Regions from separate parts of the Janthinobacterium sp. P210006 genome, predicted to be linked through region 2. Evidence: predicted binding sites of a transcription regulator. Region 2 holds the regulator's gene; the other holds the start of a gene.
The links. Region 2 encodes sigma-54, which starts transcription at its own class of promoters, with help from an activator protein. Its sites were predicted from a motif close to TGGCANGNAANCTGCTTT; they were not measured.

Region 1 (4,209 bases), on a different contig from region 2:
CACCCAGGACGCCATCCTGATCACGGATTCGGCCGGCGTCATCGTCACGGCCAATCCTGCCTTTACGCGCATTACCGGCTACGCGGCGCAGGAAGTGGTGGGCACGGACATCATGCGCCTGCATGCGGAATACACGGGCGAAGCGGTGCTGCTGGCCATGCGCCAGGGCCTGCGCAGCAGCGGCTGCTGGTCGGGCGAAGTGCAGACGCGGCGCAAGAGCGGCGACACCTATCCCTGCCTGCTCAGTGTCTCCACCGTGCACGGACCCGACGGCGCCGTCGTCAACTACGTGGGCGTCTTCCTCGATATCAGCGAGCGCAAGGCCGAGCAGCACCTGATCGATTTCCTCTCCTACCACGACGCGCTGACGGGCTTGCCGAACCGCGTGCTGCTGCGCGAACGCTTCGAGCAGGCGCGCGCGAACGCCGTGCGCGACGGCCAGCAGGTGGTGCTGATGTGCCTGGACCTGGACCGCTTCAAGAACATCAACGATTCGCACGGCCAGGCCGTGGGCGACAAGGCGCTGCAGGTGGTGGCGCGCTTTCTGTCCGGCTGCGTGCGCGAAGGCGACACGGTGGTGCGCCAGGGCGGCGACGAATTCCAGATCCTGCTGCAGGACGACGCCCTGCTGGGGCGCACCCTGGGGCTGGCGCAAACCATCCTGGCCGGCTTGCGCGAAGAACTCAGCGTCGACGGCGAACGCCTGGCGCTGACCACCAGCATCGGCATCGCCATGTGCCCGGCCGACGGCGACAGCCTCGATGACGTGCTGCGCCACGCCGACACGGCCCTGGTGCGCGCCAAGGAAATGGGGCGCGACCACTACGCCTTCTTCACGGAGCGCATGGGCAGCGATATCCGCGCCCGCCTGGCCATGCAGCAGCAGCTGCGCGGCGCCATCGGCCGCGACGAATTCGAAGTGCATTACCAGCCGCAGATGTGTTTGCGCACGGGCGCCATGCTGGGCGCGGAAGCCTTGCTGCGCTGGGATAACCCCGTGCTGGGCAAGGTGCCGCCCGGCCTGTTCATCGCGCTGGCCGAGGAATACGGCCTGATCACGGCCATCGGCGAATGGGTGCTGGAAAGCGTGTGCGCGCAGATCCGCGCCTGGCACGACGCGGGTCTGGGCAGCATCAAGGTGGCCGTCAACCTGTCGGGCAAGCAGTTCGCGCAGGACCGCACGGTGCCGTTCGTCGAGGCGGCCCTGCGCAAATACGGCATCGCGCCCGCCTGCCTGGGCATCGAGATCACGGAAAGCACGGTGATGGGCGACCCGGACAAGGCGGTGGCGGCCCTCACTCGCCTGAAGGATATCGGCGTGGGCATTTCGCTCGACGATTTCGGCACGGGCTATTCCAGCCTGGGCTACCTGAAGCGCTTTCCCATCGACGTGCTGAAGATCGACAAATCGTTCGTCGATGACGTCACCACCAGCAGCAGCGACGCGGCCATCGCCCGTTCCGTCATCTCGCTGGCGCACAACCTGGACATGCGCGTCATTGCCGAAGGCGTGGAAACGCGCGAACAGGTCGACTTCCTGACCGAGCATGGCTGCGACGAAATGCAGGGCTATTATTTCAGCCGGCCCCTGGCCGCCGACGCCTTGACGGCGCTGCTGCGCGAACGGCGCACCCTGGCCGTCGCCTAGGCGCGCACCGCGCCGCGGCGTGCACGCATGGCTGCACCATGCTGGTGCGCCTGCCGCGTGACGGTGCGCAATTCTCACCTTTTCCCCGTGTAGCGCTGGCACATATCCTGCTTTGTTTGTCGTATCTTCATACGATTGCGACGCATGCCAGACAGCACCCATTCCATCCTGCCTCCCGGCGCCGGCGCGCATAGCGCCTGGCACGCGCAGCTGCGCCTGGGATTTGCCTGGCACGATGGCGTCAGCCGCCTGGTCGAGCGCACGCACAGCGGCCCCCTGCGCGTGCAAAAGCCCCTGTATCCGGAAGGCGATGCCGTCTGCCACGCCATCATCATCCACCCGCCCGGCGGCGTGGTGGGCGGCGACCAGCTGGCCGTCGACGCCACGGCGGGCGAGGGCGCGCACGCCTTGCTCACGTCTCCGGGCGCCGCCAAATGGTACCGCGCGAACGGCCACGTCTCGGGCCAGCACATCGTGCTGCGCGCGGGCAGCGGCGCCGCCATCGAGTGGCTGCCGCAGGAGAGCATCTTCTTCGACCAGGCTTGCGTGCGCCTGCGCCATGAGGTGGAACTGGCGGCGGACGCCAGTTACATCGGCTGCGACATCGTCTGCCTGGGCCGCAGCGCCTCGGGCGAAATTTTCAATACCGGCAGCATCAGCCAGCAGGTGCAGATACGCCGCGGCGGCAAGCTGCTGTGGTGGGAGCAGGGCGTGCTGGCCGCCGGCGGCGTCCTGATGGCCAGCCCCCTGGGATGGGCGGGCCACACGGTATGCGCCACCCTGATCGCCGTCGGCCGTCCCCTGGCGCCCGCCGTGCTGGCGGCCCTGCGCGAGATCGCCGTGCCGGCCGGCGCCCTGTTTGGCGCCACGCAGATGAAATCGCTGGTGGTGGTGCGCCTGCTGTGCGGCGACAGCGAGGCGGCGCGCCGCGTCATGCTGGCCGCCTGGCAGCTGCTGCGCCCCGCCGCGCTGGGGCGCGCCGCCGTCGTGCCCCGCATCTGGAACACTTAGCATCTGGAACACTTAGCATCTGGAACACTTATTCAGGAAAGAAACGCAAGGAAAACCATGGACCTGACTCCCCGCGAAAAAGACAAGCTGCTCATTTTTACGGCCGCGCTGCTGGCCGAACGGCGCCTGGCGCGCGGCTTGAAACTCAATTATCCGGAAGCGGTGGCCCTGATCAGCGCCGCCATCATGGAAGGGGCGCGCGATGGAAAATCCGTGGCGCAGCTGATGTCGGACGGTACGAAAATACTGTCGCGCGCCGACGTCATGGACGGCATCGCCGAGATGATCCCCGATATCCAGGTGGAGGCGACCTTCCCCGATGGCAGCAAGCTGGTGACCGTGCACCACCCGATACCGTAGTTTTTTGACCGGCCAGGGCGCCACCCGCACCCAGGCTGTTTTTTGCGCTGGCGACCCGCCGGCAAGCGTAACGCGATCCTTGAAGGAGCCCCTCATGACACCAGGCGAATACAAATTGGAAGAAGGCGAAATCAGCCTCAATGCGGGCCGCGCCACGGCCACCGTGGTAGTGGCCAACCGGGGCGACCGGCCCATCCAGGTGGGCTCGCATTTCCACTTTTTCGAGGTCAACCCGGCGCTGGCCTTCGAGCGCTGGCGCGCCTACGGCATGCGCCTCAATATCACGGCCGGCACGGCCGTGCGCTTCGAACCGGGCCAGCAGCGCACGGTGGAACTGGTGGCGCTGGCGGGCGAGCGCAAGGTCTACGGCTTCAATGGCGAAGTGATGGGCGAACTGCAAGACACTCCACCAGGAAAGGATTGAGATGGCCAGCATTCCCCGCAGCGCGTATGCCGAGATGTTCGGTCCCACCACGGGCGACCGCATCCGCCTGGCCGACACGGAACTGTTCATCGAGATCGAGCATGACTATGCGATCTACGGCGAAGAGGTGAAGTTCGGCGGCGGCAAGGTGATCCGCGACGGCATGGGCCAGTCGCAGCGCTGCGCGGCCGAGGTGATGGATACCGTCATCACGAATGCCGTCATCCTCGACCACTGGGGCATCGTGAAGGCGGACATCGGCTTGAAAAACGGCCTGATTTTCGGCATCGGCAAGGCGGGCAACCCGGACATCCAGCCGGGCGTGACCCTGGCCATCGGCGGCGCCACCGAGATCATCGCGGGCGAAGGCATGATCGTCACGGCCGGCGGCGTCGATACGCACATCCACTTCATCTGCCCGCAGCAGATCGAGGAAGCCCTGATGAGCGGCGTGACCACCATGCTGGGCGGCGGCACGGGGCCGGCCGTGGGCACGGCCGCCACCACCTGCACGCCGGGACCGTGGCATCTGCACGCTATGCTGGCGGCCGCCGACGCCTTCCCCATGAACCTGGGCTTCATGGGCAAAGGCAACGTCAGCCTGCCGCTGCCCCTGGAAGAGCAGGTGCGCGCGGGCGCCATCGGCCTGAAGCTGCACGAGGACTGGGGCAGCACGCCGGCCGCCATCGACAATTGCCTGTCCGTTGCCGACCGCATGGATATCCAGGTGGCGCTGCACAGCGACACCCTCAACGAGGGCGGCTTC
Region 2 (4,209 bases):
GGCCCGTGTACAGGGCGTCGGCCGCGTTGATGGTCAAGCCCGTCAAGCCCAGATACAAGCCCAGCTGGCCGGCCAGGCGGGACAGGAAATAACTGCCGCCCACGTCCGGGAACAAGCCGATATTGACTTCCGGCATGGCCATGCGCGTACGGCCCGTGACGATGCGCAGGCGGTTGCCGGGCCCGGCTTGCGCCACGCCCATGCCGCCGCCCATCACCACGCCATCCATCACGGCGATATACGGTTTCGGATAGAAATGAATGAGATGGTTGAGCGCATATTCTTCCGTGAAGAAATCTTCCAGCTGCGCGCTGCCACCTTGCGGCGTGGCCCGGCCCGCATCGTAAAAGAAACGGATGTCGCCACCGGCGCACAGGGCTTTTTCACTGCTGGAACGGATCACCACGGCGTCTACCTGCGGATCGTCGCGCCAGGCCAGCAAAACGGCGCTCAGGGCGCGCACCATGTCCAGCGACAAGGAATTCAGGGCTTTCGGGCGGTCGAGCACGATGTGGCCCGTGCGGTTGCGGATGGAGGTCTGGACGAAGTCGCTCATGGCAGAATGGAAAGAAGTAAGTATGGGAACATTCTAGCGCCTTCGGATGGAACATTGCGTTCCCATGGCGCCCCCTGGCAAGGGCGACAGGCGCAAAAAAGGGCGCAATGTGCGCCCTTAGTTGATCACAGCCGGTTGAAAGTCGCGGCCCGCTCAGGCGGCGGCGAATTCTTCTTCCGAGCTGTCTGGCAGATGCTTGATCGCCTCTTTACCGTGCCCTTGCACTTTGGTTTTGTATTTCATCACTTGCCTGTCGAGCTTGTCGATCAGGGCATCGATTGCGGCATACAGGTCTTGCGCCAGGCTTTCCACATAGACGGTCTTGCCGCTCAGACGCAGATTGACTTCAGCCTTTTGACGTTTTTCTTTCTCTTTGAGGTTATCCACGGTCAGAATCACGGCGATATCGATGACTTGATCGAAATGACGTTTCACACGCTCCAGCTTCGTTTGTACGTATTCACGGATGGCTGGTGTCACTTCGAGATGATGTCCGCTGATGGTGAGATTCATACACACTCCTAAAGATGATCGGGTTCGTGCGGTCCATCGTATCCGGCCCGCAGAGGAACCGAAAAAAACTTACAAACACTTACGCAGGCTCACTGGCGGAATTTTTAATGCTTCCCGGTATTTGGCAACAGTACGTCGCGCAATCACCATGCCTTGTTCCCCCAGCATGTCCGCAATCTTACTGTCGGATAAAGGATTTTTAGGGTCTTCTGCTCCTGTCAGTTGCACGATCAATGCCCGTATCGCCGTCGATGACGCTTCGCCCCCCGCTTCGGTGGCGACGTGGCTACCAAAGAAATATTTCAACTCGAACATGCCGTGCGGGGTCAGCATGTACTTTTGAGTTGTTACCCGCGAGATAGTACTCTCGTGTAAACCCAGTGTATCAGCTATTTCACGGAGCACAAGGGGGCGCATGGCAACGGCCCCATGCGAGAAAAAGTTCTTTTGTCTTTCTACTATCGCCTGTGCCACGCGCAGTATCGTGTCGAAGCGCTGGCGCATATTCTTGATCAGCCACTTGGCTTCCTGCAACTGTGCGCCCATGGCGCCTTCGCCCTTGCCCTGCTTGAGCAAGTTGGCGTACATGGCGTTGACGCGCAGGCGCGGCATGACGTCGTTGTTCAAGGTGACTTGCCAGCCATTGCGCGCGCGCTTGACGACGACGTCGGGCACCACGTAATCGGACACGTCGGAGGCAAACACGGCGCCCGGATGCGGATTGCACTGGCGAATCACCGTCTGCGCTTCGCGCAAGTCTTCATCGTCGCAATCGAGGGCTTTTTTCAGCTTGTTGAAATCGCGCTGGGCAAACCAGGCCAGGTGCTTTTCCACGATGACGAGGGCCATGCGCCGCGTCACCATGGCGATATGGGGCAAGCGCTTGATCTGCAGCGCCAGGCATTCAGACGCATTGCGCGCGCCCACACCGGGCGGATCGAAACTTTGCAGCAGCGACAAGGCCGTGCGCAGCTCGTCGGCGTCGATTTCCAGCTCGTGCGGCAGGCGCGCCAGGATGTCGTCGAGCGACTCTTCCAGGTAGCCATTGTCGTCGAGCGCGTCGATGATCAGCTCGACCAGCGCGCGGTCGCGCAATTCGAGCACCGTCACGCGCATCTGCTCCATCAGGTGCTCGCGCAGGGTGCAGTGATGGGCTTCGAGTTGCGGGCGGGAATCTTCGTCGTCGGGCGTCTTGCCCCGGCTCGCTTCGCTCCAGTCGCTGTCGCCGCCGTCCGCGGCAACCGGGCCCTCGCCCGCCTCGCCGTCAAAGGTTTCCCCTTCGGCCGGTGCCGCAGGCGCTTCCTGGCCTGGCGGCTGGGGCGGCGCTTCGGCCGGCGCGGCCGTGGAACTCAAGGCGCCGTCGGACAGCAGGCGCAGCGAACGGTCGAGCGGATCATCGAGACGCTCGAGCAAAGGATTGTCCGTCAGCAATTGCTCCAATTCCTGGTGTAATTCCAGGGTAGACAATTGCAACAGGCGTATCGATTGCTGCAACTGCGGCGTCAGTGCCAAATGCTGCGAAGTGCGCAGCTGCAATGATTGTTTCATTGGCTCACATACGGAAGTGTTCGCCCAGATAGACCCGGCGTACCGACTCGTTCGCGATGATGTCGTCGGGGCGTCCCGACGCCAGCACCGAGCCCTGGTTGATGATGTAGGCACGGTCGCAAATACCCAGCGTCTCGCGCACATTATGATCGGTGATCAGCACGCCGATATTGCGCTCCTTCAAGAAGCGCACGATGCGCTGGATCTCGATCACGGCGATCGGATCGACGCCGGCGAACGGTTCGTCCAGCAGCACGAAACGGGGATCGGTGGCCAGCGCGCGGGCAATTTCCACGCGGCGGCGCTCGCCGCCCGACAGCGACAGCGCCTGGTTTTCGCGCAACTTTTCAATCTGCAAATCGGCCAGCAGTTTATCCAGGCGCACCTCGATCTCGGCCTTCGTCAGCGGACGGCCTTCGACGGTCTGGATTTCCAGCACGGCGCGGATATTGTCTTCCACCGTCAGCTTGCGGAAGACGGAGGCTTCCTGCGGCAGATACGACAGGCCCATCTGGGCGCGCCGATGGATCGGCAGGCTGGAAATATCCACGCCGCTGATATCGATGCTGCCGCCATCGGACGGCACCAGGCCGACGATCATGTAGAACGAGGTGGTCTTGCCGGCGCCGTTCGGGCCCAGCAGCCCCACCACTTCGCCGCATTCGACTTGCAGCGAGACGTCATGCACGACCTGGCGCTTGCCGTAGGTTTTTTGCAGCCCGCGAACGATCAGGGTACTGCCGCAACGTGTATTGTCCATTATTTCTTTCCTGGCGCAGGCGTGGCCGGCGCTTTCTCCGCCGCCGGTGCCTTGGTCTTCGGCTGGATCACCATGCGCACGCTGCCGCCATCCGGGGTGCTGGTGCCGCTGTCGGAATTTTCCATCGTAAACACTTCCTTGCGGCTGTCATACGAGATGAAGGCGCCGTTGGCCACGTCCGTCGGCTTCGTGCCTTCCAGGCGCGTCAGCTTGGCCTTGGAAAACAGTTTCACCACTTCCGTCTTGTTGTTGTATTCCACGCGCTCCGCTTCGCCTTCCACCCACAGGTCGCCCGCGCCATCGCGCTTCTGGCGGAAGGTGGCCAGCTTGCCGGGATCGGCCCAGAAGGTGATGAACTGGTAGCCTTGCGGGTCTTCCGTGATCAGGGCCCGGCCCGCCTTCATGGTCAGGGTGCCCTTGACCAGCACCACGTCGCCCGTCAGGGTGCGCGTCTGCTTGACGTCGTCGACCAGGCCGCTGCGTGCCGTGATCACGGCTTCCTTCTCGGAATCGGCCTTCTCGGCATGCGCCGCGCCCATCACGCCCAGCGAGCAGACGGTCGAGAATAGAGTCAACAGCAAGATGTTTTTCATAGTATGGTTTCCTTGTTTCATTCTGTCATTTTGCCGCCGCGGCCGGGCGCGGTTTCGGCGGGAGGACCATGCGCAAGGCATTGTGCACCTGCACCACGCCGGTGGCGTTATTGGCTTGCATGCCCACGCCATTGATGCGCGAAGCGCCCGTCAGGATATCGACAGGCACGTCCGTTTCCATTCTTTCTTCATCCGGAAACACCGTCAGCGCTTCCGTCCTGACCGTCAAATTCTGCGCC

Region 1: a site for sigma-54 is predicted at 1,745-1,762, ahead of VPH41_RS13930 (urease accessory protein UreD). Genes of this name have one in related genera too.

The regions. Positions count from the first base shown of each region.
Region 1 is NZ_JAZARD010000002.1:1,241,961-1,246,169, reverse strand. It holds gene VPH41_RS13935 (EAL domain-containing response regulator) at 1-1,648, shown strand, start outside; gene VPH41_RS13930 (urease accessory protein UreD) at 1,793-2,659, shown strand; gene VPH41_RS13925 (urease subunit gamma) at 2,717-3,019, shown strand; gene VPH41_RS13920 (urease subunit beta) at 3,114-3,443, shown strand; gene ureC (urease subunit alpha) at 3,445-4,209, shown strand, end outside.
Region 2 is NZ_JAZARD010000004.1:196,376-200,584, forward strand. It holds gene VPH41_RS20615 (enoyl-CoA hydratase/isomerase family protein) at 1-556, opposite strand, end outside; gene hpf (ribosome hibernation-promoting factor, HPF/YfiA family) at 710-1,069, opposite strand; gene VPH41_RS20625 (RNA polymerase factor sigma-54) at 1,139-2,617, opposite strand; gene lptB (LPS export ABC transporter ATP-binding protein) at 2,622-3,377, opposite strand; gene lptA (lipopolysaccharide transport periplasmic protein LptA) at 3,377-3,970, opposite strand; gene lptC (LPS export ABC transporter periplasmic protein LptC) at 3,996-4,209, opposite strand, start outside.